2 regions of the Priestia sp. P1_B12_1 genome follow, and region 1 is predicted to be linked to the other one. Evidence: riboswitches for the same ligand, from Rfam matches in the RefSeq annotation. Region 1 holds a riboswitch; the other holds the start of a gene.
What was found. A riboswitch is a leader RNA that binds a small molecule or an ion and turns the genes downstream of it on or off. The one in region 1 is predicted to bind FMN.

Region 1 (16,801 bases):
AAGGTAGGCATTTGGATCATTATTGTGACGCTTGTTGCGTCTGCAGTCGGAACCATTTATCCTCAAGAAGCTTACATACCACCTAATGTGACAGCCGATGAGTATTATCAAAAGGAATATGGATGGACAGGAGAGCTTTATTATAAGTTAGGTTTTCATCATTTATATGAATCATGGTGGTACTTGCTTTTAATTGCTGCTTTAGGAATGTCGTTAGTCATTTGCAGTTTAGATCGAGTAGTGCCTTTGTACCGAGCTCTAAAAAAGCAGAGTGTAACAAAACATCCAAACTTCTTAAAAAGACAGCGTTTATATAGCATTTCATCATCGTGGACGGATCAAGATTATGAACATGTAAAAAGCATGCTCAAAAAAAGAAGATACTCTATTCGTGAAGAAAACGGCAATCTGCTGGCTGAAAAAGGACGCTTCTCAAGATGGGGTCCATACGTTAATCATATCGGTCTCATTATCTTTTTACTAGGTGCTATGCTTAGATTTGTACCAGGTATGTATATAGATGAAGTTCTTTGGATCCGTGAAGGTGAAACAAAAGTTATTCCTGGGACGAACGGAGAGTATTTTTTGAAAAACCATCGTTTTACTGTTGAAACGTATGATAAAGATAGCGAAAGCGCCGTGTTTCAAGAAGCAATCGATCGTGCAGGGAATAATAAAGTAGCCAAAAAATATGAAGCGGATGTTAGTTTGTATAAGCGCGAAGGAAAGCTTATACCGGGAGCAGATCCAAAGTTAAAGAAAATAAAAGATTCAGAGATTCGTGTGAATCAGCCGCTTAAGTTTGAAGGATATGCCATGTACCAAGTGGATTTTAAGTTAAATGAATTTAGCTCTATGTCTTTCCATTTAACAGATAAAAATGCAAATAGAAACGTTGGTTCACTTACAGTAGATTTACATAATCCAAAAGAAACATATGATTTAAAAAACGGATATAAAGTCAAGCTCATGAGCTACTTTCCAGACTTTTTCTTTGATGATGAAGGAAATCCAAATACAAAGACCAGAGTGCCTAACAATCCTGCTTTTGTATTTAAAATGATTACGCCTCAGCATAAAAAAGGGGAAGTTGCTTTTGTTGGAATTAGAGAGAACTTGGAGCCGCTAGGAAATAACGATTATAAAATGACCTTTGCTGGTGTGGAAACGAAAAATGTAACAGGGTTAACCGTTCGCAGAGACTATACGCTTTGGTTTTTAGGAATTGGCGGAGCCATCTTTATGATTGGTGTAATTCAAGGGATGTATTGGAATCATCGCCGCATGTGGATTCAAAAAGTCAATAATGAGATATGGTTGGCCGCACATACAAATAAAAACTGGTATGGGCTTAAAAAAGAACTAAATGGTTTATTAGAATCAACATCTCTTACACAGCTGAAGGACCAAAATGATAAAGAAACAAAATAGGAGGAAAAAGCATGGATTACGCGAGTATAAGTAGTAATTTACTGTATGTGGCGTTTATTGCTTATTTAGTTGCAACCTTTTTTTTCGGAGGAGCTATTCGAGATAAGCGAGCAGCTCAAAAGAAAACAAAGTGGGCAACGTTTGGAATTGCGGTTACCATCATCGGATTTATTGCACAGATTGGCTACTTTATTACAAGGTGGATTGCATCAGGCCACGCTCCTGTTAGTAATTTATTTGAATTTACGACGTTTTTTGGCATGATGCTTGTTGGCGCATTTATTGTTATTTACTTTATTTATCGTCTTAGCATGCTTGGACTTTTTGCATTGCCGGTGGCTCTTTTAATCATTGCCTATGCAAGCATGTTTCCAACTGAAATTACGCCGCTGATACCGGCTCTCCAAACGAATTGGCTGCATATCCACGTTACAACCGCAGCTACCGGTGAAGCCGTGCTTTCCATTAGCTTTGTTGCAGGATTGATTTATTTAATCAAAACGATTGACCAATCCAAGCGAAATAAAAAAGCATTTTGGCTGGAATTCATCCTGTATACGCTTATTAGTACGCTCGGGTTTGTAGCGGTGACGCTGGCTTTTAATGCGGCTCACTACGAGTCATCATTTAATTGGGTTAATAAAAGTGGAGAACAAGAGCAAGTCGTATATCATATGGTTCCGCTAGTGGGACCGCATCAAAGTGAGTGGACAGATGGGAACGATATACAGCCACTTATTGATATGCCCGCTATTATCAATGCTAAAAAATTAAATACGGTTATTTGGTCGTTAGGCGGTGGCTTTGTATTATATTGGCTGATTCGTCTTATTTTACGGAAGCGAATTGGAGCCGCGCTGCAGCCGCTTGTGAAGCAGGTAAACAGCGACTTGCTTGATGAAGTAAGCTACAGAGCAGTGGCGATTGGATTTCCTATTTTTACACTAGGAGCACTTATTTTTGCTATGATTTGGGCTCAGATGGCCTGGACGCGCTTTTGGGGGTGGGACCCTAAAGAGGTGTGGGCGCTGATCACCTTTTTATTTTACGCCGCTTTTCTTCATCTTCGGCTGTCGAAAGGGTGGCACGGTGAAAAATCAGCTTGGCTGGCAGTTGGCGGGTTTGCCATCATTATGTTCAACTTAGTGGCTGTGAACCTAATTATTGCAGGTTTACATTCATATGCGTAACCTTTAATAATAGAATAGAGGCTGAAATGAAGATATTTTAGTTGAAGGAAGATCCGAACGAATGAGATTCTTGATGGAGAATCTCATTCGTTCGGATTTTTTCATTGAGATGGTGAACGCAAGGTTCGTGTATGTAGGTGCTTATAGCCTTGAAACAAGCGATCCCTACTAGCTTCTTTATTTTATTTATTCAGCTGTAGATTGCATGGATTTCGTTGCGTCTCAGCCTCTTTTTGGTAAAAAAAGCTGTTTTTCGTAAAGGTGTTCACGAATTGTCACATTGTTTGGGTATCATAAGTAGAACTCGCCGGTTTTTTTTTGTACACTAAGACTAGGAGGTTGAAAATACATGCAAAACGAACAAAGATTACTGCTAGTAGACGATGAAGATCGCATTAGACGATTGTTAAAAATGTACTTAGAAAAAGAAGGATACATCATTGAAGAAGCAGCCGATGGGCATGAAGCAATCGAAAAAGCGTTACACATAGATTATGATTTGATTGTATTAGATTTAATGATGCCCGGCATAGATGGTATTGAGGTTTGTAAACAAATTCGGGAGAAAAAAGCAACTCCTATTATCATGCTTACAGCTAAAGGGGAAGAAGTAAACAGAGTCCAAGGATTTGAAGTAGGTACAGATGATTATATCGTTAAGCCATTTAGCCCAAGAGAAGTGGTTCTTCGCGTAAAAGCACTGCTTCGACGTTCTTCTCAAGCAACGTTTATTCAGCCAGAAACGAGCGTGAAAAATCTTATTGTCTTTGATCACTTAACGATTGATAATGATGCACATCGCGTTACAGCAGACGGAAAAGAAGTTAACTTAACTCCAAAAGAATATGAATTATTATGCTACCTTGCAAAAACGCCAGATAAAGTATATGACAGAGAGCAGCTGCTGCGTGAAGTATGGCATTATGATTTCTTTGGAGATCTTCGTACGGTAGATACGCACGTCAAGCGTTTGCGTGAAAAGTTAAATCGTGTATCGTCACAAGCGGCGAAAATGATTGTAACCGTATGGGGAGTAGGGTATAAATTTGAGGTTGAAAATAACTGATGTTTTGGAGAAGTGTAGTTGGTAAACTATGGTTTACTATCCTATTGCTCGTCACGCTTGTTTTATTTATTTTGACTATTTTATTGCTTCAGTTTTTTGAAAATTATCATGTTGTAGATGCAGAAAACCGTTTAACTAAAACGGCTGCTAAAATCTCTACCATTGTGCAGGAAACGGACGATGAAAAACTAGGACTATCCATTGCTCGTGAACTTGCAGACCAAGCAAGTGTAGTTATTGTTCAAGACAAAGATTTTTATTGGCATTCCACACATCCTGATAAAGAAAATAAGAAAGCTATTTCGGCCATTGTTAAACAAAACGATCAGCTAAATCAAGTGGTTGAAAAAGGTAAAGTAATACGGGAAAAAATGTACATGACCACAAAGAAAGACACGAGTGATGAACCTTTAATGTTTGTTGTCGGTGTACCTTTAATGAAAGATAACAAACCGACAGGCGGCGTTTATTTGTATCAATCTCTTTCTGAAATTGAAGAACCCGCTCAATATACGACTAAGTTCATTTTATTGGCTGCAGGTATTGCTATTATTTTAACTACTATCTTTGCTTTTTTCTTATCCACTCGAATTACAGCGCCTCTTAGAAAAATGAGGCAGGCGGCATTTGAAGTAACAAAAGGCAACTTTGATACAAAAGTACCTATTTTAACTCACGATGAAATTGGAGAGTTAGCGATTGCTTTTAATCAAATGGGCAGGCAGTTAAAGTTTAACCTCAATGCGCTTAATCAGGAAAAAGAGCAGCTTTCAAGTATTTTAAGCAGTATGGCAGACGGTGTTATTACGTTTAGTAGAGACGGATCGATTTTAATTACCAATCCCCCAGCGGAGCATTTTCTTCAGACTTGGTATTACGAGCAGGATGTCAACAATCAGCAGGTGCCTGAGCTTCCAGCAAACGTTGTCCATTTGTTTCAAACGGTAGTAGAGACTGAAACGGAGCGAAGTGCAGAATTGAAAATTCAAGGGAAAACGTGGGTCATTTTAATGTCACCGCTCTATAATCAAACGAAAATTCGCGGTGCTGTAGCCGTACTACGGGATATGTCTGAAGAGCGTAAACTTGATAAATCGAGAAAAGATTTTATTGCAAACGTGTCTCATGAATTGCGTACACCTATTTCTATGCTTCAAGGTTATAGTGAAGCTATTATTGACGACATTGCAAGTACGGATGAAGAAAAGAAAGAAATTGCACAGGTGATTTATGATGAATCACTCCGTATGGGCCGGCTTGTAAATGAACTTTTAGATTTGGCGCGAATGGAAGCGGGACATGTGCAGCTTCACTTAGAATCTGTAGCAATGGTTGAATTTACAGAACGTGTTTTGCGTAAGTTTCAAGGGTTAGCTAAGGAAAAACATATTAAACTGTCTCTTAATGGAAAAATAGAAGATGAATTTGAAGCGATGATTGATTCAGACCGTATGGAACAAGTGCTGACAAACTTAATTGATAATGCTATTCGTCATACGGATGACTACGGAGAAGTAAAGCTGCATCTTGATAAAAGTCAATCCGAAATCCATCTTTCTGTTCAAGATACAGGAGCAGGCATTCCGAAAGAAGATCTTCCATTTGTATTTGAACGATTTTATAAAGCGGATAAAGCCAGAACGAGAGGGAAGTCAGGAACTGGTCTTGGGCTTGCAATCGCCAAAAATATCGTGGAGGCACATCAAGGGATCATTGCGGTTGAAAGTGAATTAAATGAAGGAACAACTTTCTTTATCAAATTGCCAAAGTAAAAACATGCTAAATAACAGTTTGTTCGGCTGAAATAATAAGAATAACAAAGAGATGTGATTCTCCACTGAATCACATCTCTTTATTTTTTCTATAAACAAGTCTAAAAGAGAAGGAATTGGCATATAGTATGTTTTGTGTGCAATGATCTACATAGGAGGTTCTTTCTTCATGATTGACGTGTTAAGAAGAATATTGGTTGTATTAGTAATGGGATTGTGTATAGGTCTTTTATTTTTGGGCGGGCAAATGGTAAAAGCAGAAGAGAAGCAGTGGGAGTGGCCGGTTGAAGGAGTCTTAACTGATATATTTGGTTCACGTCACGCCAAACACTTTGGAATTGATATAGCAGCACCTGTTGGTACACAGGTGTATGCTGTTGCAAAAGGAGTGGTGAGCCGCTCTTATTATTCAAATACATACGGACAGGTTGTTTTTATCAAACAAACAAATGGATACGAAACGGTCTATGCTCATCTAGAGGAACGTTTTGTTACAGAAGGAAATCGTGTAGCCGCAGGTCAAAACATTGGACGAGTTGGCAATACAGGGCGATCTTCAGGTGCACATTTGCATTTTGAAGTTCATCAAGGAAGTTGGAATCCGGATAAAACCAATGCAGTAAACCCACTTGCCAAATTGGACAATCAAAAACTATCGGTATACGTAAAAAGCGATTTAGCTGCCACGGTTTTTCAGCAGTTACATCAGACTTCTGATAACTGTATTCTTATCCATCAAGGAGATACATTATCTGAGCTCGCAGTCAAATATGAAGTAGATATGGATCAGCTAAGGAAGTGGAATCATTTAGAAAATACGATGTTAAATGCAGGACAAGTATTAAAAATAAGTCCATAAAAAAAGAGCCGCTCAGGCTCTTTTTTCTCAATGTCACAATTCAATACGCTGTATGGTCACAATTTCGCTTGTTTGTTTTAACGAAGCAATGACAGAATCATCTAAAAGTTTATCAAACGTAAGCATCATAATGGCTTCTCCGCCTTTTTGCTTACGGCCCACTTGCATGGTAGCAATGTTAATACGTAAATCTCCAAGTACTTTCCCTACATTTCCAATAACTCCGGGCTGATCACTGTGACGGATATAAAGAAGATGTCCTTCCGGATAAAAATCAATATCAAACGAATCAATATTAACAATTCGAGGTCCATAGCCGGCTATATAGGTACCCGTAATGGTAAATGTACGCTGTTCGCCTGTTACGGTAACGTCAATCATATTCGAATATCCTTGCGTATCTTCCGATGTTTTTTCACCAAATGTAATTCCTCGTTCTTTGGCAATCATAGAAGCATTGACTTCGTTAACAGGTGAGTCGATACGATGAGTTAAAAAGCCTGATAATAAGCTCCGTGTAATATAAGTGGTTTCTAAATCCGTCACTGTACCTCCGTAGGAGATAGAGATATGCTGAACAGGTTCTCGCATGCATTGAGATAAAATAGCTCCCATTTGTTTAGTAAGGCTCGTAAACGGCTGAATTTTTTCAAAAACTTCTTTAGAAAGCGTCGGTAAATTAATGGATGAGCTTACAGGATTACCTTCTAGAAAACGCAAAACGTCATGTGCCACATCTTCAGCAACGTTAAGCTGGGCTTCTTTTGTAGAAGCTCCTAAATGGGGAGTTGTAATAACTTGATCAAAATGTAACAAAGGGTTATCAATCGGCGGCTCAACTTCAAATACGTCAATAGCTGCACCTTGAACATGGCCAATTTCTAAATAATGAACTAAGGCTTTTTCATCAATGATCCCGCCGCGTGCGCAGTTTAATAAAAACACGCCCTTCTTTGTTTTGGCTAACGTGTCATGATTGAGCAATCCCTTTGTTTCTCTCGTAAGCGGAGTGTGCACGGTAATAACATCCGCTGCTGCTAGTAATTCATCCAGGGATAATAGTTCTACGCCTAGCTTTTCAGCTCGGGAAGATGTTAAAAAAGGATCGTAAACGTGAACGCTCATATTGAAGGCTTTTGCGCGTTTGGCAAGCTCTGAGCCAATTCGTCCAAATCCTATAATGCCCAGGTGTTTGCGATTAAGCTCTGTTCCAACAAATGCTGAGCGGTTCCATTCGCGCGCTTTAACTGAAGCATTACCTTGGGGAATATGCCGAAACAAGCTAGCCATCATAGCAAATGTATGTTCCGCCGTTGAAATGGTATTTCCGTTCGGCGCATTAATAACGACAACCCCTCGTTTGGTTGAGGCTTCAATATCAATATTATCGACACCTACTCCAGCCCGGGCAACAATTTTTAAATTCGGCATTTTTGCCAGCAAATCCTCTGTAACCGTCGTAGCACTCCGTACTAAAAGCGCATCGTACGTATGCAAATCATTCTCAACTTCTTCAACTTTTTTTCGCGTAAGATTCACATGAGGAGCTTCAAGCAGTGGAGCAAGACCTTCATTGCTAATTGAATCAGCTACTAATACATTATACATGACGTGAACATCTCCCTTGGATTTTACTATCATCAAATATTTGATAATTTACCATGTTAAAAAAATTCTGTCAATTATATTTTTCAAACTTTACGATTAGTTATCAAATACACTATTATAAACGTAAAATTGAAACTATAAATATGTCATAATGCTGTTGGTTATGCACTTATTTCCTTATTTTTCATATAAAAACAGTAATGAAGTTTATAAAATACATCAATTTAATAGGAATTAAAGAACTTCTTTATTTACTTTTAATTCGAGATAACATATAATAAATTCATAATTAAATATTGGTCTATCTTCGGGGCAGGGTGAAATTCCCGACCGGCGGTAAAAAACAAATTGTTTTGAGCCCGCGAGCTTATATGTAATACATACGAGCAGATTTGGTGAAATTCCAAAGCCGACAGTACAGTCTGGATGGGAGAAGGTGGAGGTTCAGCGTTCAAAACCTAATGTGATGAACGTTTATTAAATATGCCTGCCATGTCTCCTCTCAACGAATCATTTGTTGGGAGGTTTTTGCGTGGGGATATAAAGTTGAACCTTTCTTCTTTGAAGAGTGGATCACAAAGAAGGAGAGAGGCAAGATGCAACAAAGTAAGAAAACTCAAAAGCTGGTTGTACTAGGAATGTTAAGTAGTATTGCTTATATTTTAATGATGATTAATTTTCCAATTCCTGGATTACCTCCGTTTTTAACAATTGATTTTAGCGAAATTCCTGCACTCGTAGCAGCACTTGTATTTGGACCGATGGCTGCTGTTATAGTAGAAGGAATAAAAAATTTATTGAATTATTTAATTCAAGGAAGTGCTACAGGGGTTCCAGTTGGTCAAGCGGCGAACTTTGTGGCTGGTTTACTGTTCGTTCTTCCTGTATCATACATGTTCAACCGATTTAAAACGGCTAAAGGCGTAACGATAGGTTTGGTTACGGGTACGGTGGTAATGACGGTACTCATGGCTGTCTTAAATTATTATGTCTTCTTACCAGCGTATACAATCTTCTTACAATCGCCAGAAATGTCTAGTGAACAAGCACGTCAATATATCGTTGCAGGTATTTTGCCGTTTAACTTAATAAAAGGAGCAGCAACAGGGGTTATCTTTGTCTTATTGTTTTCAAAAATGAAGCAATGGATCACGCGTCGCATTGCTGTTTAATTCAATCGCTCTCCCGGGGAGAGCGATTTTTATATATAAAAAAACCTGCAGCATGTACACTACAGGTTTGCTCCACACTTATTCGAATTTATTAGCATCGCCTTCGAATTTTTCATCCGCTACGCGAATTGAATCCGTAGGGCAGCCTTCCATTGCATCCATCATATCATCTTCTAGATCTTCTGGAATTTCTACTACACCTTGGTTATCATCTAATGTTACGAATGCAATACCTTCATCATCATAATCATAAATGTCTGGTGCTGCTGCTCCGCAAGCGCCGCATGCGATGCAAGTATCTTTATCAACAATTGTATATTTTGGCATAACAAGACCTCCTGTAAAGTGTTCGAAAATTTCTCATTATATAATCTCTTCGCGAATCAAGAGTGAAATTTCTCCTTATTCATTGTAAAATGATTTATAAAACTTTTCAATAGAAAAGTCACTGAGAATGCTTATCAAATCAAGGTTTCTTCACTTACCCAAACGTTTTGATACATAAAGGAAAGAGCTGAAAAGCCTTTATCTCACATGCTATTGGTCACTTTTGGTACAATGAATGAGAAAGGAAGTTGACACCTTTGAATTATATTCAAGTTAGCATTTTATTTTGTATAAAACAGTTAAAAGGTGAGCGAACCGCCTATGGTATTTATCATTTATTAACAGGTAAAAAGTCAGCTCAAACGATTCAAGATGGAAAAATTTTTGGAATTTCGTTTCTTTTTCAGTCATTTGTTTACTTAGATAAACGGTCTTTTGAAACCTGCGTTGCATATTTAAAAGAACAGCAGTATATTGAAGAAACTGAAAATCAAAAGTATGTGATGACAGATAAAGGACAAGCACGCCTTGAAGATGAACTGACGGCTCGACCCTTTCATCCAGCTTTAGACGGATGGAAATTTGCAAGCAGTACTCAATTATTTTTAGCAAGAATCACTTTGTTCATTCAGACCTTATCAAACCTACAGTATTTTCAAAAAGGGTTTTTACCCATTTCCAAAAATCCTGAGGTCATTCAATGGGTCAAAACGTATATTATGTCTCAAAAGCAAACGCGTCAAGAGTTAGCCGCCGAGCTATTCGAAGAGCTCCGAACGTGCTTGAAAGGTTGTACGGAACGGGACGCGTCTCTTTTTGTTTTGCAGCTGACTGGATACCAAAGAGTAGGCTTTACAAAAAATCAGTTAGCATATCAATATGAACTCGATGAGCATTATGTTCATATTCAACTGTTAGGGGTTATTCACCATATCATTGAAAAAGTGAGTAAAAATAATGAACGCTTTCATGTACTTTCTTCTTTTTTACGTGATCTATATTTAGAATTGCCTTTGACAAGCTCGACGTTAAAAACGTATAGCTGGCTTCAAAAAGGCAAGACGCTTGAAGAAATTGCTTATATAAGGCGTTTAAAAGAAAGTACCATTGAAGATCATATTGCAGAATTAGCTCTATTTGTTCCATCTTTTTCAATCGATGCATACGTATCGCCTAAGCAGCAGGAAAAAATTATCGCAGCCTTTGAAGGTTTGCGGACAAATAAATTAAAGGTGATAAAAGAAGAAGTAAAAGACGACGTTACCTATTTTCAGATTCGTCTCGTATTAGCAAAACATTTTACCTGATACTAAAAAAAGTGGTGTTTGATGTGAAGATAGAACAACTTCTACAGAAACAATTCGGCTATAGCCAATTTCGACTAGGACAAAAAGAGATTATTCAAGATATTTTAACAGGTCATAATGTGTTAGCGGTTCTTCCTACAGGAACAGGGAAATCATTGTGCTATCAGCTCCCAGCTTATTTGTTGAACCGACCGGTGCTGATTGTATCTCCTTTAATTTCACTGATGGAAGATCAAGTTCAACAACTAAAGGCAAGCGGAGAAAAGCGAGTTATTGCCTTAAATAGTTTCCTACAACAAGAAGAAAAACAACGAGCGCTAAAAAATTTAGCTTTTTATCGTTTTATTTATGCATCTCCTGAAATTTTGCAAAATGGTTTTGTAGTAGAAGCATTAAAGCAGGCAAAGGTAGGCCTTTTCGTTGTGGACGAGGCGCACTGTATTTCTCAGTGGGGACATGATTTTCGTTTAGATTATCTACAGCTAGGAGATATATGGAAGGAACTTGGCAGTCCGCTATGTCTGGCACTAACGGGAACTGCGACTAGGGAAGTAGTGGAAGATATTAAGCGCTACTTATCGCTTCCTGCTGTCAACGAGCACATCTATTCCATGAATCGAAGTAATATTGCGATGAAAGTTGATTTTGTTGCAAGTATTGAAGAAAAAAAAGAGAAGTTACTGATGTACGTTAGTGAACTGCAAGGTCCGGGAATTATCTATTGTTCCAGCCGATCTTGGACAGAAGCATTAACACAGCTTCTAAAGGAAAATGGGATACAGCGAGTGCAGTATTACCACGGAGGAATGGAACCGAATGAAAGAATGCTTGTTCAACAGCAATTTTTAGAAAATCAGCTTGATATCATTTGCTGCACAAGTGCATTTGGAATGGGGGTTAACAAATCGAATGTTCGGTTTGTTATTCATTTTCATACACCTACGCAGCTAGAAGCATATGTACAGGAAATTGGAAGAAGTGGACGCGATCAGCGAAACAGTATTGCGATCTTGCTTTATGCTGAAGGAGACGATGATTTTGCTCATTCTTTACTTGAAATTGAGCTTCCTTCTTCAGATAGCATCTTATACTGCTTGTCGTATTTACGAAACCATGATCAGGCCATTCCTTTAAAACAAGTAGAGTCTCACTTTCTTTATACAGTGGGTGTTCAAGAAACACATTGGCGATTTATTCGTTATTATTTGTACAGAGAAAATGTAGTGAAAAATGAACATGTTGAACCCTGGAAAATTCCTGAATCGCTGCATGAAACGATTGTTGCAGCTGTAAATAAACGTCTTCGAAACAAACATGACAAGTATCGTGCGATGAAGGGGTTTATTGAGACAAAAGAATGCCGTCGTCACGTGCTGCTTGGCTATTTCGATGAAACGGGAAAATCAGAGCTTGAGAACTGTTGCGATTGCTGCGGCCTGGATTTAGAAAACTATAAAGAAACAAATGGTGAGCAGGAGCAATGGACATTTCAAGGCTGGGAATTAGAATTAGCTCGTTTGCTTCGTCAAGGAGAGATATAATGGCAAAATCACAGCAAGAGCTTATTTCATCTATGACAGATGCAGAGCTAGTTAAAAATTTATATGTAACACAGCTGCTCATCTGCTTCATTGCTTTAGGCATCGGTTTTTTCACATTCGATTCATGGAATTCCTTTTTGCAGTTTTTTCAGCTGGATTGGTCTTCTATTTTATTGTACGGGGGAGGAACAGCTCTCTTGGTAGTAGGAGGAGATATACTTCTAATGAAATGCGTACCTGAGCATTTATACGATGACGGAGGGATCAATGAACGTTTATTTGCTAATCGTTCTGTTCCTCATCTGATCCTTATTTGCCTAATCGTTGCATGTTCAGAAGAAATATTATTTCGAGGGGTTATACAAGTTCAGTTTGGCCTCTTTTGGGCGAGTATTGTATTTGCACTCGTTCACATTCGATATTTAAAAAAGTGGTTTCTTTTTATTTCGGTTGTGTTTTTAAGCTTTTTAATAGGGTTGCTTTTTTGGTGGACTGAAAATTTGTATGTCACGATTTTTGCTCATTTTCTCATTGATTTTTTATTGGGCCTGCAGATACGAAAATCAAAAGGGGAATCTGCACAGCCAGAAGAACTAATTCAGTAAAGTTAAGGAAACAGCCATTATTTTCAGTGCTATCCACATAATCTTTTATGTTCCCTCATATGTTGTACTAGCATACGAGGGGGTGGAATGATGGAAAACAAAGTGATAGACTTTGAAAGCGATGAAACACTTCAATATATATTAGCGAGCGTTATTAAAAGAAAAGAGACAGTCAATAAGCTGAAAGCTAAAGAGAAAAAATGGAAGCTTTTGTTTTTAGCCAGTGTAACGGTTGTTATTAGCTACTTTTTTTTCCTATTTCAAGGCGATTTTTTTACGACGTTTAGCGAATTTTTTTCATTTTTGTTAGGCAACATGGGACATTTGATGTTTCTATTGCTTACCGTCTCACTTTACTTTTATACTGTACAGCTGCAGAAAAAAAGCGAGAAAGCAGAAAAGACTTTCCAAGATTTGCGCTGTGAGATTATTAAAAGAAGCAAAGAGCTATGGGCGACGCCTGAAACATGGGAGCACCGAAAAGAAACGTTCCGCTGGATGCAGTCAACCTATGGAATTAATTTATATCATGAAAACAAATAGAATCGCATGAAAAAGCCTCTTTTTACATAGAAGTTTAGTGAAGGGGGTTTTTTTGTGAGGGATTGGTTTAACTTGCTGGCTGCGTGGTTATGCAGTTATTATATCAGCAGTTTAACGGCTGTAGGCTCAAAAGCTTCGTTAACCTATTTACTTATTCAAATGATTTTACATCCGTTAGATGTGTTTAGTGTTATAATCTTGTTTTTCACGGCTCTTTTTTGTCTGTCGACGGCAGTTCGTAAAGTGTTTCTGCAAAGTCGGTTGCTTCTAAAAGGCTATAAGGTAAAATGGCATGAATACCTTGTTTCATGTCTATGTGTGATAGGAATTTTATGGTTAAGTGCAATTGCGCTTTATCAAGTAGTAGGTTTGTTAACAATTGCGATAATTTATGCCCTTTCTTCTTTAAGAGAAACACATCGGGTATAAAATGAAAAGAAGGAGAATATATGGTTATTCTTTTAATGGTTTTAGCGTTAGGCATAGGGTTGCTGATTTTTATGTTTTCAGAAGCCCATCGTACACATGTGGAAGAAAGAACGATTCATTTATCAAGATTTCCTGAAAATCAGCAGCCTTTGCGCCTGTTTTTTATATCAGATATACATAAGCGAACAGTTTCGTCGAAGCTGTTGGAAAAAATACCGTGCGAAGTAGATTTTGTGATCATAGGCGGTGATTTACTAGAAGGAGGAGTCCCTTTATTGCGGGCTCGTCAAAATATTCAACATCTTAAAACGCTAGGACCCGTCTATTTTGTGTGGGGAAATAATGATTACGAAGTAAGTCAAATGCAATTGAAGCAGATGCTTAGAGATGAAGGAGTTATTGCCCTTAAAAATGAGCATGTCTTTGCCGTTTCTAAAGATGGTACTACATGCCACTTTGCGGGGGTAGATGATTTATCAGAAGGTCAGATGAATCTAAAGAGAGCTGTTTCTTCCATTGAACCTGAGCAGCTTACCATTCTTCTAAGCCATAATCCTGATGTTATCTATTATGTAGATGAGGAATCAAAAGTAGATTTAATTTTGAGCGGGCATACACACGGGGGACAGATACGCTTATTTAATTTGGGTATGTATGAATTAGGAGGACTGAAAGAAAAAAGAAAGATTCCTCTTTTTGTCAGTAACGGATATGGTACAACCTCTTTGCCTCTCCGTTTACAAGCTAGAGCTCAAACGCATTATATCACTTTAAAAAGGAAAGAATAGCCTTGAACAAACTCTTTACATAGCATATACAAATTTTACACAAAGGATAACTTATCCTATAATTCAATTAATAGATACAGTTCACGAAGAGTAGTTGGAGGTTACGTATGGCTCACGAAGGGAAGTATAATATTAAAGCCATCTCAAATATGGTCGGAATCCAGCCGGGAACTTTGCGTGCATGGGAACGACGCTATCAAATTTTAAATCCTGTCCGCAATGAATCCGGGCATCGGTTATATACAGAAGAAGACTTGCGGAAATTAAAATGGCTCACGGAAAAAGTGAGCGGAGGTTTTACCATCAGTCAAGCGGTTTCGCTATTAGAAACGGAAAGCAGTACAGTAGGAACGTTTGAAGAAGAAGGAGAAGTAGATTCCCCTCAAAAAATTAGGGATGAGCTGTTAACGATGCTTTTATCTTTTGAAGAAGGAAAAGCACAGGATTTAATTAATCATGCTTTTAGCCTGTATTCGGTAGAAAAAGTGGTTATTGATATTTTGGGTTCTCTACTCGTGACGGTTGGAGACATGTGGGAAAAAGGGCAAATCACAAGTGCTCATGAGCATTATACGACTCAAGTATTAAAAACGCGTATCAGCATGATTTTTTATTCGCTGCCTTCAAATGGCTTATTGCCTAAAGCGATTGCTGTATGCGGACCTAATGAGACACATGAAGTGGGACTCCTAGTTTTTACGCTATTTTTACGCCGTAAAGGGTTTGAGGTTATTTATTTAGGAAGCAGCATTGAAGATAAAGATGTTGAGTTAATTGTTAAAGAAGTAGACCCAACGTTTTTATTTATGTCATGTACAATGATGGAAAATGCCGAGAAAACACTAAATTTGACGAACCAAATGATAAAGAAATTCCCGCATCTCAAAGTAGGATTAGGCGGTTATGTGTTTGATGGTTTAGATAGCAAAAGAAAAGGCGAGGCTCAGCCGTTTATTTTAGGAAATACAAAAGAAGAGTGGAACAGCTGGCTAACAAAAAAATTAGCAGAAATTGATTGAGAATAGCTTGTCTTTCCTATCATAAACCTGTAAACTCGTAAGTAAACATCACGAACCGTTTTCCAAAAAATACATATACTGCATTATCGAACCATGTGGTTATGAGTGCAAGCGGGGAGGGACGCTAATGAGGCTTGAACGACTAAACTATAATAAGCTAAAAGTTTTTTTGACCTACGATGATTTAAAAGAAAGAGGGTTAACAAAAGAAGATCTATGGACAGATACATTCAAAGTAAAACAGCTTTTTCGTGAGATGATAGAGCAAGCTTCTCAAGAACTGAACTTTGAACCTACAAATTCTCTTTCTGTAGAAGTTTTTTCACTTCAAGCACAGGGAATGGTTGTATTTGTGACAAAGCAGTATGAAGAAGAAACCAGCTACGGTGAGTTCGATGAAGACGAGTTCGAAGACTTCATTGAAATGCAGGTCATGCTAGATGAAAGCGAAGACATGTTTTTTGAGTTTGATTCATTTGAAGATGTCATTCAGCTGACCAAACGCATGTCAAACTTTTACGATACGGATAGCGTGCTCTATTCATTTGAAAAACGTTTTTACGTGCTGTTGGATTATCACATGCTGTCACCGGCTGAAGTTGGGAATATGATTGCGGTTTTGGCGGAGTATGGAAATCCCTCTACAATTACAAAGCACCGCGTAAATGAATATGGAAAAATGTTAGTAGAAAAGAGAGCTTTGGAGTATATTAATTCTGTCTTTTCTTAACTGTTTAATTGAAATAATTACACCCGTGAAGGATAAAGCACTTTTATTAAAATAAGAGTGGCAGCACTTTCAGCTTGTACAAAGTTGTTGAAAGTGTTCTTTATCACCGGGTGTTTTTTATTTTTTTAAAACGATTAAAGCATACTAGAAAAGAGGCAGACTTAAAACATTGTAGCATACCTTGCAAAGTTATTGGAAGCGTTTTCTTAGAAGAACACAAAAAATACTAAAAGTTCGATATTTTCCTTTGCAATGTAAAACTAAGGGTGTATACTATGTCATGAAAGAAGCACCATTCAATTAAAAACGAATAATTTTCGATACATTTTAGGAGGTTTACAGATGGTAGCCGACAAGATGCAAGACAGTAAAAATAGTCAAGAAGAGAAGCATGATGTTTTAAAATCTACACAA
Region 2 (16,801 bases), on a different contig from region 1:
AAACCGAAGTAGTAAATAACTGCTAGAACTAAACCTACTGGAATAACTAGCCACCATGCTGTACGGTTTTGCATAACTCCAAATAGAACGTAATCGATAACTCCACCTGAGAATGTCATACCGATTTTAACATTTAATAATTGCATAACCATAAATGATAAACCAGCAAATACTGCGTGAATTGCAAATAGTACTGGTGCTACGAATAAGAATGAGAACTCAAGCGGCTCTGTAATACCCGTTAAGAAAGATGTTAAAGCAGCTGAACCCATGATACCAGCTACATATTTTTTGTTTTCAGGACGAGCTTCGTGATAAATCGCAAGAGCTGCTGCTGGCAATCCGAACATCATGAACGGGAATTTACCAACTTGGAATGTTCCTGCTGTTAAAGGCACGCCATCTGCTAATTGAGCAAAGAAAATCTTTTGATCACCGTGAATATGTTGACCTGCTTTATTAACGTAATCACCAAACTCAAACCAGAACGGAGAGTAGAAGATGTGATGAAGTCCAAATGGAATTAATGAACGTTCAATCAATCCAAATACAAACGCTGATAAAGTTGGGTTTGCATCAATCATGTTAGTAGAGAAAGCATTTAATCCGCTTTGAATTGGCGGCCAAATGAAAATCATAATAACACCTAAAACAATTGAAAATACCCCAGTAATGATTGGTACAAATCGTTTTCCTGCAAAGAACCCTAAATAAGATGGTAATTCAATATTGAAATAACGATTATACATGGATGAAGCTAAAATACCTACTATGATACCCCCGAATACACCTGTAGCTAACGTAGGAATTCCTAAGATGCTAGTGTAAGCTGGATTGGCACCCATTTTGTCAGGATCTAGTTGTCCTGTAGCAACTAAGATTGTGCTCATCGTTTTGTTCATAATCAAGTAGCCTACGATTGCAGCAATACCTGCTACACCGTCACCACCAGCTAAACCAACGGCAACACCAACGGCAAACAATAGCGATAAGTTGTCAAATACAATTTGACCCGCTTGCGACAAAACATTTGAAACCAATTGAACCCAGTCTGCACCAAGTGCCGGTACTGCATCCAACAATGTAGGGTTTTGAAGCGCTGTCCCTACTCCAAGTAAAATCCCTGCTGCCGGTAAAATCGCAACCGGTAACATAAGCGCTTTTCCGACTTTTTGTAATACTCCAAAAAGTTTTTTAAACATGGCGCTTACCTCCTTTTATATATTTAGTGTGCAACAAGCTATTTATTTGATACGTGAATCATTAACGCGCTTTCATAAAACGCTTTCTTTAACTAGAAAACTTATTACATCTCCTGATGTCCTGAGGCGAAACCTTCAATGATTGCGCTTTCTTATAACAAAAAAAGGCATGAGGAAAAAGAAACGATAAATGGATACACTCATCCAATTACACATCGCTTCATTTCTCACTCATGCCTGATCGTATCAGTAACACGTATTGAAATGATTTTATAAATCCGTTTTTGTTATAAGTCGCTGCAGATGCATCGTTAAGTAAACGGCTTCTGCTTCATACACAGGTAAATGTAACGCTTGCTGCATTACTTTTATCACTTTCCAAGACACATTGTAACACAGGGGATATTCTTCTTTCAATAGCAAAGCAATTTTTTTTGGCTCTTCTATTTTTTCTCCTGTTTTTACTCGATCAATCGCAAAATGCAAATGACGAATCAATCTCATATAGTGCACAGATTCTTTGTCTACCCGCAGATGAAGCGATTCTTCAATCACATTAATAATCGTTTGAATAAGCTGCGAGTCTTGATTCACTTCCAGGAGGTTTTTTTCAGTCAGCGCACTGTGGATATGAAGCGCAATAAAACCAATCTCTCCTACTGGAAGCTGCACGCCTATTTTGCGACTAATAATTTCTACCACTTCAGATGCGATCGTATATTCCTCTGGATATAAAGCTTTTGTTTCAAGTAAAAATGGATTTTTAAGCCCCATTCCCTGCTGAAAACGTTTTATCGCAAACGCGATATGATCCGTTAATGAAATGTGTATGTGCTCATTCAAAGGAATGTTAACACGCTTTTGAATGTGCGTTACAATATCATTCATCATTTCAATCACGTCTTCATCCACTTGCGTTAAAAGCTGCTTGTATTGTTCTTGCTCTTCTTCACTCTTTAACAAAAACATTTTCTCCACGGCTTTTGCATCGATTTCATCGCCTTTTTTCTTATTAAACCCTATTCCTTTCCCAATTAGCACAACTTCATCATAGGTAAGGTGTTTAGCAATTAATACATTATTATTAAGTACCTTTTCTACAAAAAAGGACTCTTTCACGAATCCTTCACTCCCCTGTTTCGGCTTTCTATTATTTGCTTTCCTATCTTACAAATAATACGCATAACCGTCAATTCATTTTTCTTTGTTTCAAATATTATTGAACTAAACTATTTGAGTTACGTATTATCTTAGTAGTTCTTCGCTGGAAACGCAACGTCTTTTTTGCTTGTCCCATAACAATTTTTCATAATAAAGTTTTGAAGCATAACGCTCAGAATGAATGCACCCGCTTGTAGAAGCGTAAAAAGAACAAGTGAAGTGGTAATAGATACCAGCAAAACCCCATAGTGAATCAGTAAAATATCTACTATACGCAGCCCCGCTATAATCATTGCAGCTCCAACAAAAAATTCTTTGGCTACACTCCAAACGAGGAGAACCGTAACAACACAAACGTAAATCATCGTTGCATTTACGGAATCATGAGTAGCCGACGCAAACCATCCTGTATAAAACCAATTATTATGAAAATATGCTAACAGCATAAACATAATAGTAGAAGTAATGGCGAGCATCCCGAGAAAAAATGTAGCGTAATGCACAAATGTCATATACCGTTCTGTTAGCCATACATACCAAATCTTTGAAATGCTAAAGCCTATAGTCATTAAAGCGCCTGTATAGACTGTTTTCCACCAGTGATGTGTATAAATATCCCAGTGTAAAAATAATTCTTCAATCCCCATAAACATAGCTGAAATAATTAAAATATAGCGAAATTTCAATTGATAAGCAGCTACCACCATAGCCATGATTGGAAAAGCAAACGCTTGAGAAGTTAAGGACCCGAACAAATTATCAAAATATTCATTGGTCATAAAATCGGGATCGTAATCGTAACTTTCAAACAACACAAATACAACATATTCTAGTATATAAGCCATTCCAATGATAAAAAAAAGCAAAACGACTAGCTTTTTATCTTTTTTACGTATGAATACTGTAAGCAAAACGGCTGTGCTGATAATAATCAATGCAAAAAAAGCAGTATAATGAGGCATAGACGTCTCCCTTTTACGACCTAATTATTACTTAGAGTAAGACGTTTTAGCCAAATTATACATAGCTAGCTTCTATTTAAGAGAGCTTGAGACATAACTACATCAATCCAATCTAAAGACGAACAAACGGGATACATAAGATAGTATGGATCGCTTTTTACACTGCAGTTGATTTCCGAGCAAGACTTCGCTTTCCACAGGCGGCCGCGAAGCCTCCTCGCCTCCTCCGCTTCTGCAGGGTCACACTTCTTCCGCTTTTCCCGCAGAAGTCTTCGCCTGACCCTTTAATCTACAGCTAGAAGCCACTACATACACGAAACCTGCGTTCACCCTACCAATGAAAAAATCCGAACGATTCATCGTTCGGATCTTTCTTTAACTAACATGCTTTTGTTTCAGCCTCTTTTAACTCTTCAGCTTATAAAAACTGAAATCGTATCTATTATCCTTCAATCATTTTTGAAAGGTTAGCCATTTCGATAGCTGATGCTGCAGCTTCCCATCCTTTATTTCCTGCTTTTGTTCCTGCACGTTCAATTGCTTGCTCAATTGTTTCAGTCGTTAATACACCAAAGATAATTGGCACGCCTGTTTGTAAGCTTTGAGATGCAACGCCTTTTGCTACTTCATTACATACAAAATCAAAGTGTGGAGTAGCTCCTCGAATAACGGTTCCTAGCGTAATCACTGCATCATATTTTTTAGATTCAGCTAATTTTTTGGCGATTAATGGGATTTCATAAGCGCCCGGCACCCAAGCCACGTCTACGTCTTCATCAGCTACGCCGTGACGTTTGAGCGCATCTTCTGCTCCACTAAGTAAACGGCCTGTAATAAATTCATTAAAACGCCCTACCACGATTCCAATTTTTAATCCTGTGCCTACTAAATTTCCTTCATATAAATGATTCATCTTTTGTTCCTCCTGCTAGTATTAATATATAGTTATTTACATTTCTTTTCATGAATTAGCTTCACTTGTTATAACGAAAAAAAGTGTAAAATTATAAATGTAATAAATGACCTAATTTTTTAGCTTTTGTATCTAAGTATTTTTTATTGGCATCCACTGCCGGCATTTGAAGAGGCACTCGCTCGACCACTTCAAGGTCGTAGCCTTTTAGCCCGGTAATTTTACGAGGGTTATTCGTTAAAAGCTTCATTTGTTTGACTCCAAGGTCTTTTAAGATTTGAGCACCGATTCCATACTCTCGTAAATCTGCAGCAAACCCGAGTTTTTCATTCGCTTCTACCGTATCGTATCCTTCTTCCTGCAGCTTATATGCTCTTAGCTTATTTAATAAGCCAATCCCTCTGCCCTCTTGACGCATATACAGCAGAATGCCGCGTCCTTCTTCTTCAATTTGCGTAAGAGCTGCGTGAAGCTGAGGACCGCAGTCGCAGCGTTCAGAACCAAACACATCTCCAGTCAAACACTCAGAGTGAACGCGAACGAGAACGGGGCTATTATGATCAATATCACCTTTGATAAGAGCCACATGTTCTTTATTATCAAGTTTATTTGTATATCCTACAGCTTTAAACTCACCAAATGCCGTAGGTAAGCTCACTTCTACTTCACGGCTAATAAGCTGGTCATGTTTGCGGCGGTAGGCAATCAAATCTTTTATTGTAATCATTTTTAAATCAAATTGCTCCGCAATTTTTGTTAAATCCGGCACGCGTGCCATTGTTCCATCTTCATTCATAATTTCACAAATAACACCCGCAGGCTTTCCTCCTGCTAATACTGCTAAATCAACAGCAGCCTCTGTATGACCTGCACGCTGGAGAACGCCCCCGTCTTTTGCAATCAATGGGAAAATATGTCCTGGGCGTTGAAAATCACTTGGTACCGTCGCTTCATTCACAAGAGCCATAACGGTAGCAGAGCGTTCGTATGCACTGATACCTGTTGTACTTGAAATATGATCAATACTTACTGTAAATGCTGTTCCATGTACATCCGTATTGTTCGCTACCATCGGGTGAAGATTCAATTTATGTGCAATTTCTTCATTAACAGGTGTACAAATTAATCCTCTTCCATGAGTAGCCATAAAGTTAATAACCTCAGGCGTCGTTTTTTCGGCTAATGCAATAAAATCTCCTTCGTTTTCTCGATCTTCATCATCGCATACAATAACCACTTTTCCCTTTTTTAACTCTTCAATGGCTTCTTCTACTTTATGAAACATCTCTTTCACCTCACTGTTAATTTGTAAAACCATGCTGCTGCAATAAATCCTTCATGTTACCTGAACGATTCGAGGCGCCAGGAGTTGACTTATTTGTCATCATCTGATGCATATATTTAGCTAACATATCGCATTCAATATTCACTTTGTCTCCTCGCTGTTTGTCTCCTACGACTGTGTGAAGCACCGTATGGGGAATAAGAGAAATAGTAAATGATTGGTTGCTGACATCAAAAATAGTAAGACTTGTTCCGTCTACGGAAACAGATCCTTTTAACATCATAAATTCACGAAGTTCAGGATCGACTTGAATTTCATAATAAAAGGCATTTCCTTTGCGTGTTTTGCTTACAATGGTTCCAATTCCATCAACGTGTCCGCTAACGAAATGCCCTCCAAACCGGCCATTTGCAGCCATCGCCCGCTCTAAGTTAACACGTGATCCAACGGTTAGAAGCTGAAGGGTGCTTGCTTTAATCGTCTCCGGCATGACATCGACCGTAAATTCATTTTGAGAGTAAGCCGTTACGGTTAAACACACGCCGTTAACTGAAATACTGTCCCCTAAGTTCACATCTTCTAACACGGTCTTCGCATCAATCGTAAGAACAATTGCTTCTGTGGCCTTTTGAATACGTTTTATTTTTCCAATTTCTTCAATGATACCCGTGAACATTTTCTTCACCTGCCTTGGCGCTATTCCAACTTCTTATACCGTTTTGAAATAGCAGCTGCTTTTTTTTCATATTTATCTTTCCCCCAACCACTGAAAATAAAAAAGCCCCTTGAACAAATGTCCAAAGGGTCGGCTGAGCTGAATCAGTTTTATCTATGCAAAATTCCGCTAATTGTATACGAAATAAACAGTTATATTTTGTGTATAAAAACAAGGGTAGCTTTAAAAAAGGCGAGCGTGTCCCTTATTAATTCAACACAAAAAAACAACTGTGCTTCCTGATCCTTCTCCCATCCAGACTTTTACTGTCGGCTCTAGATTTTAACTAGATCCACCGCTAACATACATCGTATGAAAACGGGTCACGGGCTTAAAAGCATACGCTTTATCACCGCCGGTTGGGACTTACACCCGACCCCGAAGGATAATATATTCGACTGCTAGAGTCTTATTTGTTTTACATTATAGCAAAGTAAAATCGACTTGTCACATCATTTAACTTCGTTTTTTCACATCTATTCTTTAAAATCCAGCTTTTAGCTTATTTTTTCTTTTTTAATACATAGCATCCATACAAAAGCTAGTCCAATATAGCCAAATATCGGATACAAAAACTCAAGAAGCTGGGCATATCCGAATTGCCCAATAATAAAGCAAGCCAAGATAATAAATGCAAAAGCTTGTTTGTCATTCAGGGGAAGAAATGACTGAATCTGCTTAGCGATTCCAAATACATTTCCAATCAATGTAGTAAAAATCTCGCCTAACACAACTACCGTAAATAAAACATTCACCCACGCTGAGATATTTTTAACAACGGCACTCATCGGAATATCAAGTTGAAATGAATAAGGCAAATTGGAAAGGGCAAGATGAGTAGAAACAAGCATAAACGTAAGTACACATCCTCCTATTACGGCCCCTTTTTTAATCACGCTCCTATCTTTTACGGAGCTTCCTAATGGAACTAAAACAGCCTGAGCCAAAGCTAGATTTAGGGAAATATATAAAAAGGGACTAACCGCCCACTTCCACTGCGTGACGAGCGTTAAATCCGGCTTCGTTTGAATCAGTGAGAAATAGCTGATATTTGGCACAAAGATGATAAAAGCAAATGAAAGCATCATCGGCACAACAAGAGAATTAACCATTAAAATACCGTTAATTCCTTTGGCGATAAATATATAAGTTAAAACAATTGTAAAAATCATCCCAACAGGAGGCCATAGCCCGAACTGTTCTTTTCCTATTGCTCCCGTACTCGCTAGCATGACTGAAGTTACTCCAAATAAAATGACAATCATTACACCGTTTACCGCTTTTCCAAGCACATCACCAAATAAATATGTATTAAGCTGCTGATAAGAAGAAGCCCCAATTGCGTGCGAAAGCAGCATCATTTTCGAACCTAGCCAAATAAAAAACAAGCCGCTGACCAAAATCCCGACCATTCCAAGTTCCCCGTACTGTGTAAAAAATTGAACTATTTCCTTGCCTGTTGCAAAACCGGCTCCTACAACAGTGCCTACATACGTAGCAGCAACCTGCAGCGTGAGTTTCCACCTTTTCATGCCCATCACCCTTCTACCCTTCATAGTTCACTATATGTAGAAACGGTAAAAAAAAGACGAGCCTTTTTACGTGTAAATCTACGCATATCCCAGCGCTTGTGCCTTTTCGTTTATTTTTTCTTTTTCATTTTCTTTTTGTATTTTTCACAAAAAACTCCTTAACCCCTAACATAACAGTCATTTTCAAACAAAATATACGGATATTTTCCCTTTAGCTTTTAAATTTTCCTCAATATTTGCTGGAAATTCACAATTTACTGTTGTATAATTTCTAAAAATCAGATAAATTATTAAATAAGTATTCTTTCTATTTAAAAAAATATGTTTCAATTATATACAATTGATTCTTATCATGAGAGGTGGAGGGACTGGCCCTTTGAAACCTCAGCAACCAGTCGTTAGAGACATGGTGCTAAATCCAGCAAGCAATTTATTGCTTGGAAGATAAGAAGGCGAAAAAAGTCTTCTTCTTAAGAAGACTTTTTCTATTTTATCGGCATATTGCATAAAACGAATCAATCGTGAAATAGAAGCGGAACAATTTAAGGAGGTTTTGACATGGGGTTACTTGAAGATTTAAAGTCTAAAATTTTAATTGGGGATGGTGCCACTGGTACCCTCCTTTACTCACACGGTATTGACAGCTGTTTTGAAGAACTAAACATCACCAAACCAGAAGAGGTTTCTCGTATTCACAGAGCCTATGTAGAAGCTGGTGCAAACGTTATTCAAACAAATACGTACGCTGCTAATTATCAAAAACTTGCCCGTTATGGATTAGAAGATTCAGTCAAAGACATCAATGTTGCTGGTGTAAAATTAGCGAAACAAGCTGCAAAAGATCAGGCTTACGTGGTTGGTACACTCGGCGGAATTCGTTCTTTCCAAAAAAACGCTATTAGTTTAGAAGAAGTTAAGCGAAGCATTCGTGAACAAATGTTTTGGCTTTTAAATGAAGGCGTGGATGGCCTTTTGTTTGAAACATACTATGATTTCGAAGAATTAAAAACCGTTCTTACACTGGCAAGAAAAGAAACGGATAAGCCTATTATTACCCACGTTTCCCTGCATGATATTGGCGTACTGCAAGATGGGCGTCCTTTAGCAGATGCATTAAAAGAATTAGAAGACTTAGGAGCAGATGTTGTCGGGCTAAACTGCCGTTTAGGTCCTTATCATATGATTCAGTCTCTTGAAGAAGTACCGCTTCCTGATCGTGCTTTCTTATCTGCTTACCCTAATGCCAGCCTTCCGGCGTATGTGGAAGGAAAGCTGGAGTATGAAACGAATGAAGACTACTTTGTAGAAAGCGCACGTTTATTCCGCGAACAAGGGGTTCGCTTAATTGGAGGATGCTGCGGTACAACACCAGCTCACGTACGCGCAATGTCATCTGCCTTAAAAGACCTGCCTCCGATTACAAGCAAAGTCGTTAAAATGAGACCAGCCGTTACGGTTCAAGAGCGTGAGCAGCAGGATAAACCTCATATGCATGAAATTGTGAAGAAGCGCCGCTCGGTTATCGTCGAGCTAGATCCGCCTAAACAGCTGGGTCCGACGAAATTTTTAGAAGGTGCAAAAGCACTCGATAAAGTCGGCGTAGATGCTATTACATTAGCTGATAATTCTCTTGCCTCACCTCGCATCAGCAACTTGGCAATGGCAACACTGATGCAGCAAGAAACAAAAGCACGACCGCTTATTCATATTACCTGTCGCGATCGAAATTTAATTGGACTTCAATCTCATTTAATGGGACTTCATACGCTAGGAATGAATCAAGTGCTTGCAATTACCGGTGATCCGTCAAAAGTTGGCGATTTCCCTGGCGCCACTTCTGTCTACGATTTATCTTCATTTGACTTGATTAGTTTAATCGCTCAGTTTAATGAAGGACTATCTTATTCCGGCAAACCGCTTGGTCAAAAAACCAATTTTTCCATCGCGGCTGCCTTTAACCCAAACGTGCGTCACTTAGACCGAGCCGTTCAGCGTTTGGAAAAGAAAATCGATTGCGGGGCTCACTATTTCATTACTCAGCCTCTCTATTCAACTAAGCAAATTGAAGAGGTATATGAAGCAACCAAACATTTAACAACACCGGTATACATCGGGATCATGCCGTTAACAAGCGCGAGAAACGCTCGATTTATTCACCATGAAGTACCTGGAATTAAATTATCAGAAGATATTCTAGAACGCATGGACACAACGGGAAATGACCGGATTCGCGGTGAAGTCGAAGGCCTTGCCATTGCAAAAAACTTAATTGATACAGCATATGAGCTATTTGACGGTATTTACTTAATTACGCCGTTTATGCGCTATGAAATGACTGAAATTCTAACACGCTATATTCATGACAAGCAACTTGTTACATCAGAAAGGAAGATATAAATGAGCTCACTTATCGAACAACAACTAAAGAAGCGAATACTCGTCATCGATGGAGCAATGGGAACGATGATTCAAGATGCTGATTTAACCGCTGAAGATTTCGGCGGCGAAGAATATGAAGGCTGCAACGAATATTTGACTCGAACAGCGCCTCATGTCATTCAACGCATTCATGAAGAGTACTTTGCAGCAGGTGCTGACATCATTGAAACCAATACGTTTGGCTCAACATCTACCGTACTTGATGAATACGATTTAGGTCACTTGGCGTATGAATTGAATATCGAAGCTGTGAAGCTTGCTTGTGCAGCCCGCGATAAATATTCAACTCCCGAATGGCCTAGGTTCGTAGCTGGAGCTATCGGTCCTACCACTAAAACTCTCTCTGTTACCGGAGGTATTACATTCCCTGAGTTAGTAGAATCGTACGAAGAGCAAGCTCGAGGTTTGTTAGACGGCGGCGTTGACTTGCTTTTAGTCGAAACCTGTCAAGACATGCTGAACGTAAAAGCCGCATTTCTAGGCATTACAGCGGCGTTTGAAAAACTCAAAACCGAAGTTCCTATTATGATTTCAGGAACAATTGAGCCGATGGGAACAACTCTCGCTGGTCAAGATATCGAATCTTTTTACTTATCACTGGAACACATGAAGCCTCTTTCAGTCGGACTTAACTGCGCAACAGGCCCTGAATTTATGACGGATCATATTCGCTCTCTTTCAGACCTAGCCACTTCAGCAGTTAGCTGTTATCCAAACGCTGGACTTCCGGATGAAGAAGGCAATTATCATGAATCTCCTGAGCTGCTTGCTCAAAAAATTAAAGGGTTTGCTGATAAAGGCTGGCTGAACTTTGTAGGCGGATGCTGCGGTACAACACCTGCTCATATTAAAGCACTGGCTGAAGCGGTAAAAGAGGTTGCTCCTCGTTCGCTTGATCGCTCCGAGCATAACCATGCTGTAACCGGTATTGAACCACTTGTATATGATGATTCTATGCGCCCTCTTTTTGTGGGAGAACGTACGAATGTAATCGGTTCTCGCAAGTTCAAGCGTCTGATTGCGGAAGGAAAAATTGAAGAAGCATCTGAAATTGCGCGTGCTCAAGTTAAAAATGGTGCTCACGTTATTGATATTTGCTTAGCAGATCCGGACCGTGAAGAAATGGAAGACATGGAGGAGTTTATTCAAGAAGTTGTAAAAAAAGTGAAGGTTCCTCTTGTAATCGATTCAACCGACGAGAAAGTTATTGAAAAAGCTTTAACGTACTCGCAAGGTAAGGTCATTATTAACTCCATTAACTTAGAAGATGGTGAAGAGCGTTTTGATGCAATCTTACCGCTAGTAAAAAAATTCGGTGCAGCTCTGGTTGTCGGTACAATCGATGAAACAGGCATGGCCGTTACTGCAGAACGAAAAGTAGAGATTGCAAAACGCTCACATGATTTACTTGTTGAAAAACATGGCTTTAATCCAAAAGATATTATTTTTGACCCTCTTGTGTTTCCTGTAGGGACTGGTGATGAACAATATATTGGTTCTGCTGAAGAAACAGTTAAAGGAATTAAAATGATTAAAGAAGCCCTGCCTGATTGCCTGACCATTCTTGGCGTAAGTAACGTGTCATTCGGTCTTCCTCCAGTCGGACGTGAAGTACTAAATGCGGTTTACCTTTATCACTGTACGCAGGCTGGACTGGATTATGCCATTGTTAATACAGAAAAATTAGAACGCTATGCTTCTATTCCAGAAGCTGAAATTGAGCTTGCTAATGCGTTATTATTTAACACAACTGATGAAACGTTAAGCACGTTTACCGACTTTTATCGTGATAAAAAGAAAGAAGCAAAAGTAGAAATTTCTACGCTAACACTCGAAGAACGATTGGCAATGTATATTGTTGAAGGGACAAAAGAAGGATTGCTTCCTGATTTAGAACAAGCTTTAGCTCAATATGATGATCCGTTAGATATTATTAACGGACCGCTTATGAAGGGGATGGCGGAAGTTGGACGTTTGTTTAATGACAACCAGCTGATTGTAGCAGAAGTGCTTCAAAGTGCGGAAGTTATGAAAGCATCCGTTGCCTTTTTAGAACCTCATATGGAAGCAACTGAAAATGATTCTGGAAAAGGCAAAGTGATTCTTGCAACGGTTAAAGGCGACGTGCACGATATCGGTAAAAACTTAGTAGACATCATTTTAAGCAACAACGGTTTTAAAGTAATTGATTTAGGGATTAAAGTAACGCCACAGCAGCTGATTGAAGCAGTAAAAGAAGAAAAGCCAGACATCATTGGCCTGTCAGGTCTTCTAGTAAAGTCAGCTCAGCAAATGGTTTTAACTGCCCAAGATTTAACACAATCAAGCATTGATGTTCCAATTATGGTAGGAGGCGCTGCCCTTTCCCGTAAATTTACTGACTTTAAAATTGCCCCGGAATATGAAGGTGCGGTCCTCTACGCCAAAGATGCGATGGACGGATTAGCGTTAGCAAATAAGCTGCAGAACAAAGAAGAAGTTATTCAGCTTTTAGCAGATTTAAAAACGCGGCAAGAAAAGAAAGTAACAGTTCGAGAACGCCAGCCTCAAACCGCTCAAGCAGCTACCGCTGTTTTAGAAAGATCCGCCATTTCAACGGACGCTCCTGTTTTTGTACCGGCTGATTTAAAGCGGCACGTTGTCAAACACTACGATTTGGCACAGGTTCTTCCGTATATTAACTGGCAGATGCTTTTAGGCCATCACTTAGGACTAAAAGGAAAAGTGAATAAGCTGCTTGCTGAAAAAGACGAGCGTGCTGTTCAATTAAAAGAAACCGTTGATGACCTGCTCGAACTGGCACTAAAAGAAAACTTAATTAAGCCAGCGGTTATTTATCAGTTCTTCCCTGCTCAAGCAGACGGAAATGATTTAATTATTTATGATCCTGCTGATGAGAAAACAGAAATTGAACGCTTTACCTTCCCTCGGCAAGCAAAAGGACAGTTCCTGTGCTTATCTGATTTTGCAAAGCCTAAAGAAAAAGAGATGGACTATGTATGTTTCTTCTCTGTAACAGCAGGAACAGGCATTCGCGAACGCGCGGCGAAATTCAAAGAAAACGGCGAGTTTTTAAAGAGTCACGTATTCCAAGCTCTTGCGCTTGAACTAGCTGAAGGATTAGCAGAACGTGTTCATCAGCAAATTCGTGACCGCTGGGGATTCCCTGATTCGCCTGACTTTACAATGGCGGAGCGTTTTTCAGCCAAATACCAAGGTCAGCGTTTTTCATTTGGATATCCTGCATGTCCAGACCTTGAAGACCAAGCAAAACTGTTTAAATTACTTAAACCTGAAGACATCGGCATTCAGTTAACAGACGGTTTCATGATGGAACCAGAAGCTTCTGTTACAGCCCTTGTTTTTGCACATCCTGAAGCGAAATATTTTAACGTATTGTAAAATATGGCCGCGGTCTTTTAGACCGCGGCTGTTTTTTTACAGTGAACAAACCTGAAAAAAAGGCTGCGACAAATGAATTGTAGCTGAAGAAAGATCCGAACGGTAAATCCAGATTCTTAATTGAGAATCAACTGCGTTCGGATTTTTTTCATTGTGATCGTGAACTGGATTTCATGTAGCTGTTTCTAGCTGTTTGAAGGGTAAAGCGAAGACTCCTGCGGAAAAAATTGATGTAGTTATGTCTTAATCTCTTTGAATTCACCGCCGGTTTGAGCTTTTTTTATGAGTTTCTTGGGAAACACTGATAGAATAAGGAATGTAATAAATTTGTAACGCTCTTATCACAGCAAATTTTTTAGGGAAAGGAATTTTCAAGAAATGATTAAGTTATTTGTAAGCGATTTAGATGGCACTCTTTTACACGAAGAAAAATACGTAGAACAGCATAATGCAGACGCACTTAGTGAACTTCAGCGCCAAGGAGTAGAGGTTTGTCTTGCTTCGGGACGAATGGATGCGGAAATTTTAAAGATTTCTACTGATATTAATAATACATTTCATCGCATAAGCCAAAACGGAGGATTTGTGTGGACTAAAGAAAATCAAGAACTTCATGGAAAAGTGTTTGAAGATGATTTAGCGGCTCAACTTTATAAAAAAACGATAGATCCTAACCGTATTACACTTGTCTGTTCAAACGACACGAATTATGTAGAGCAGCGAAATGAAATTATTGAAGCGATTGAAACTCACATGTTTTTCCCTATCGAAGAACAAATTAAAATGACGGATTCATTTGGTCACGCTCTTTCTCCATCTAAAATCACGGTTCTTGGAGATCATGATGAAATGGTAGCTCTGCAAAAAGAAGTGAACGAAGAGTTTGGTGATTATATTGATACATATATTTCTGCCAAGCAGTGTTTGGATATTATGCCTAAACATATCAGCAAAGGAAATGCCATTGAAATTTTATTAAATCATCTTCAGCTAAAACCAGAGGAAATTGCATGTGTGGGGGATTCATTTAATGATATTCCTATGTTTCAATTAACGCCGAACAGTTTCGCTATGGCTACAGCTCCTGAAGCTGTTCAGCGCCATGCCTCTGCTGTTGTGTCATCTGTTAGTGAAGCAGCGGGTATTGTTTTAGAAAAAAATAAGCAAACCATCTAAAAAAAGCGGTCAACGTTTAAATTGACCGCTTTTATCTATTTAATAAGAAAACGGTAGTTATTTTTTCCGTAAAGAACGAAAAAATTCACCTAAGCTTTTTTGCTTTCCATCTGCATGCTCTCCGTGATTAACCAAGCTGCTGATTCTTTCTCGTCGAACAACAACCATAATAAGAGTGGCAAAAAAGATAATGGAAACGGCAATGACAACCAGTGCAAGAACGGATGCTACAATAGCTTCAGAAGTCGTTAGTGACGATAGCATCTGCCTCGTACACCTCCATTTCGTTTGTGGCGAAAAGGAGCCTAGCAATTAGAAATGCAAATAATCTTTTTTCTCAGCTTGATGCATGTTATTATACACCATTTTCATTTTAGAAGCTGTAGCTTTTAAAGACGTAGAAGAATCCACATCTTCGGCTAACATAATATTTACTAAGTCAACCACAGAACGAGACAACAACTCTACATTATTTTGCAACTCTAATTCGTCATAAGTTGTACGGTCTTGAAGACGAAGTCGAATAATTTCATTTGCTAGCTCCCTAACACGCACTAATTGTTGATGTTCTCCCATAGTATCTCCGCCGCAAGAAACTTATAATCAGCCCTTTTATTGGCTTTTATAAGAGCTAGAAATCCCTGCAGCTTACCCCTCCTTATAAAGATGCCTAGCACACCTTTATGTAAATCACTCTTTCACCTTGTTTACATGTATATTCGCTATAGCTGGTTCTTTTTCCTTTTGAAATTAGCAGCCGGCGTCACCGACCTTCTTCGTTTATCGTTCAGATTTCAAATTTTTAAGGATGTGATATACGAAAATTAAAACGCCAATAGCCGTAAGTGTTGCTCCTGCTGCCACTACGGGGGTAAAAGCTTGGTTTTCTAGTACGATCATGAAAAATAAACCAATCATCATGACCGGTAATCCTATATTATGCAACCATACGTGCAGTTTGGCTAATTTACTTTCGCTAAACGCAGGAAATAAATAATAAATAAGTCCCGCTAACGTAAGCGATGTCCATCCTAATAAATTGATGTGCACGTGAACAGGTGTCAAAGCGTAGCTGTGAACAATTGACATATAATACCCCAATATGATGCCAATTCCAAAATAAACGGCTGATATTTTAATTAATTTAATTCCCATCATTTTCTCCCCCCCTTATATTCCCCTCCGACTTCTGTACTACTTTACGCAGGAAACGTCATTTTAGAAGCGGCAGATTAGCCAAAGGACACGAAATACGGAGTATGATATCTAAAAAGAGGATTCTTTACCGCAAACACAAAAAACAGCTGAGAAAAAATACTCAGCTGTCTATTTTAAGCAATATAATGCAGCACAAAATTCAAGAAAAACAACAGCGCGCTTACATACATAAACATCGATACTTCACGCATTTTACCAAGGAATAATTTAAGCAGTGGATACGCAATGAACCCAAATGCAATTCCATCAGCAATGCTGTACGTAAGAGGAATAAGCGCAATAATTAAAAATGCAGGGAAACCTTCTGTTAAGTCCTGTAAATTGATGTTTTTGATATTTTGAATCATCAATGCTCCAATAACAATGAGAATAGGTGCAATAGCACTATCTGGAACCAGCTTGATAAATGGAATAAACAGAAGTGAACTTAAAAATAAAACTCCTGTAATCAGCGATGTTAAACCCGTTCGCCCTCCTGCTGCAATACCAGATGCTCCTTCTACAGAAGACACCGTTGGACTTGTTCCAAACACGCCGCTTAGCAAAGCTGAGGCGGCTGTTGCTTGAAAGGCCCGCGGAAATTTGCCATCTTGATTCATCATACCTAGCTGACCATGCAGCAAACCGATATTTTCAAAAATCAATACCATTGTTAATGAAAAGACAGCTGCCCAAAACGCAACGTCTCCAATAGCTCCAAAAGACAATGTGCCAAAGCTGCTAAAGAAGTCGTTCACGCTCCCAGCGGACTGTCCTTTTTCTGCACCGCTTCTTACACCAAGTAAGAAGGCAAGGA

Region 2: another riboswitch for FMN. It lies ahead of ribE (riboflavin synthase); the one in region 1 lies ahead of AC1D0Y_RS02970 (ECF transporter S component).

Annotation. Positions count from the first base shown of each region.
Region 1 is NZ_JBFTZR010000001.1:565,166-581,966, reverse strand. Features, by position in the region: gene resB (cytochrome c biogenesis protein ResB) at 1-1,431, shown strand, start outside; gene ccsB (c-type cytochrome biogenesis protein CcsB) at 1,443-2,621, shown strand; gene AC1D0Y_RS02990 (response regulator transcription factor) at 2,971-3,687, shown strand; gene AC1D0Y_RS02985 (ATP-binding protein) at 3,687-5,459, shown strand; gene AC1D0Y_RS02980 (peptidoglycan DD-metalloendopeptidase family protein) at 5,629-6,318, shown strand; gene serA (phosphoglycerate dehydrogenase) at 6,352-7,926, opposite strand; FMN riboswitch at 8,226-8,368, shown strand; gene AC1D0Y_RS02970 (ECF transporter S component) at 8,523-9,098, shown strand; gene AC1D0Y_RS02965 (ferredoxin) at 9,177-9,425, opposite strand; gene AC1D0Y_RS02960 (YpbB family protein) at 9,683-10,732, shown strand; gene AC1D0Y_RS02955 (RecQ family ATP-dependent DNA helicase) at 10,756-12,273, shown strand; gene AC1D0Y_RS02950 (CPBP family intramembrane glutamic endopeptidase) at 12,273-12,878, shown strand; gene AC1D0Y_RS02945 (DUF2663 family protein) at 12,969-13,421, shown strand; gene AC1D0Y_RS02940 (hypothetical protein) at 13,476-13,850, shown strand; gene AC1D0Y_RS02935 (metallophosphoesterase) at 13,871-14,638, shown strand; gene AC1D0Y_RS02930 (MerR family transcriptional regulator) at 14,746-15,657, shown strand; gene AC1D0Y_RS02925 (genetic competence negative regulator) at 15,785-16,387, shown strand; gene AC1D0Y_RS02920 (Glu/Leu/Phe/Val family dehydrogenase) at 16,745-16,801, shown strand, end outside.
Region 2 is NZ_JBFTZR010000002.1:691,222-708,022, reverse strand. Features, by position in the region: gene ptsG (glucose-specific PTS transporter subunit IIBC) at 1-1,202, opposite strand, end outside; gene glcT (glucose PTS transporter transcription antiterminator GlcT) at 1,473-2,321, opposite strand; gene AC1D0Y_RS09020 (hypothetical protein) at 2,453-3,325, opposite strand; gene ribH (6,7-dimethyl-8-ribityllumazine synthase) at 3,768-4,238, opposite strand; gene AC1D0Y_RS09010 (bifunctional 3,4-dihydroxy-2-butanone-4-phosphate synthase/GTP cyclohydrolase II) at 4,330-5,523, opposite strand; gene ribE (riboflavin synthase) at 5,540-6,199, opposite strand; FMN riboswitch at 6,478-6,628, opposite strand; gene AC1D0Y_RS09000 (YkvI family membrane protein) at 6,736-7,770, opposite strand; SAM riboswitch class I at 8,115-8,221, shown strand; gene AC1D0Y_RS08995 (bifunctional homocysteine S-methyltransferase/methylenetetrahydrofolate reductase) at 8,329-10,167, shown strand; gene metH (methionine synthase) at 10,168-13,611, shown strand; gene AC1D0Y_RS08985 (HAD family hydrolase) at 13,990-14,787, shown strand; gene AC1D0Y_RS08980 (hypothetical protein) at 14,845-15,051, opposite strand; gene AC1D0Y_RS08975 (hypothetical protein) at 15,100-15,363, opposite strand; gene AC1D0Y_RS08970 (cbb3-type cytochrome c oxidase subunit I) at 15,568-15,942, opposite strand; gene AC1D0Y_RS08965 (NCS2 family permease) at 16,119-16,801, opposite strand, start outside.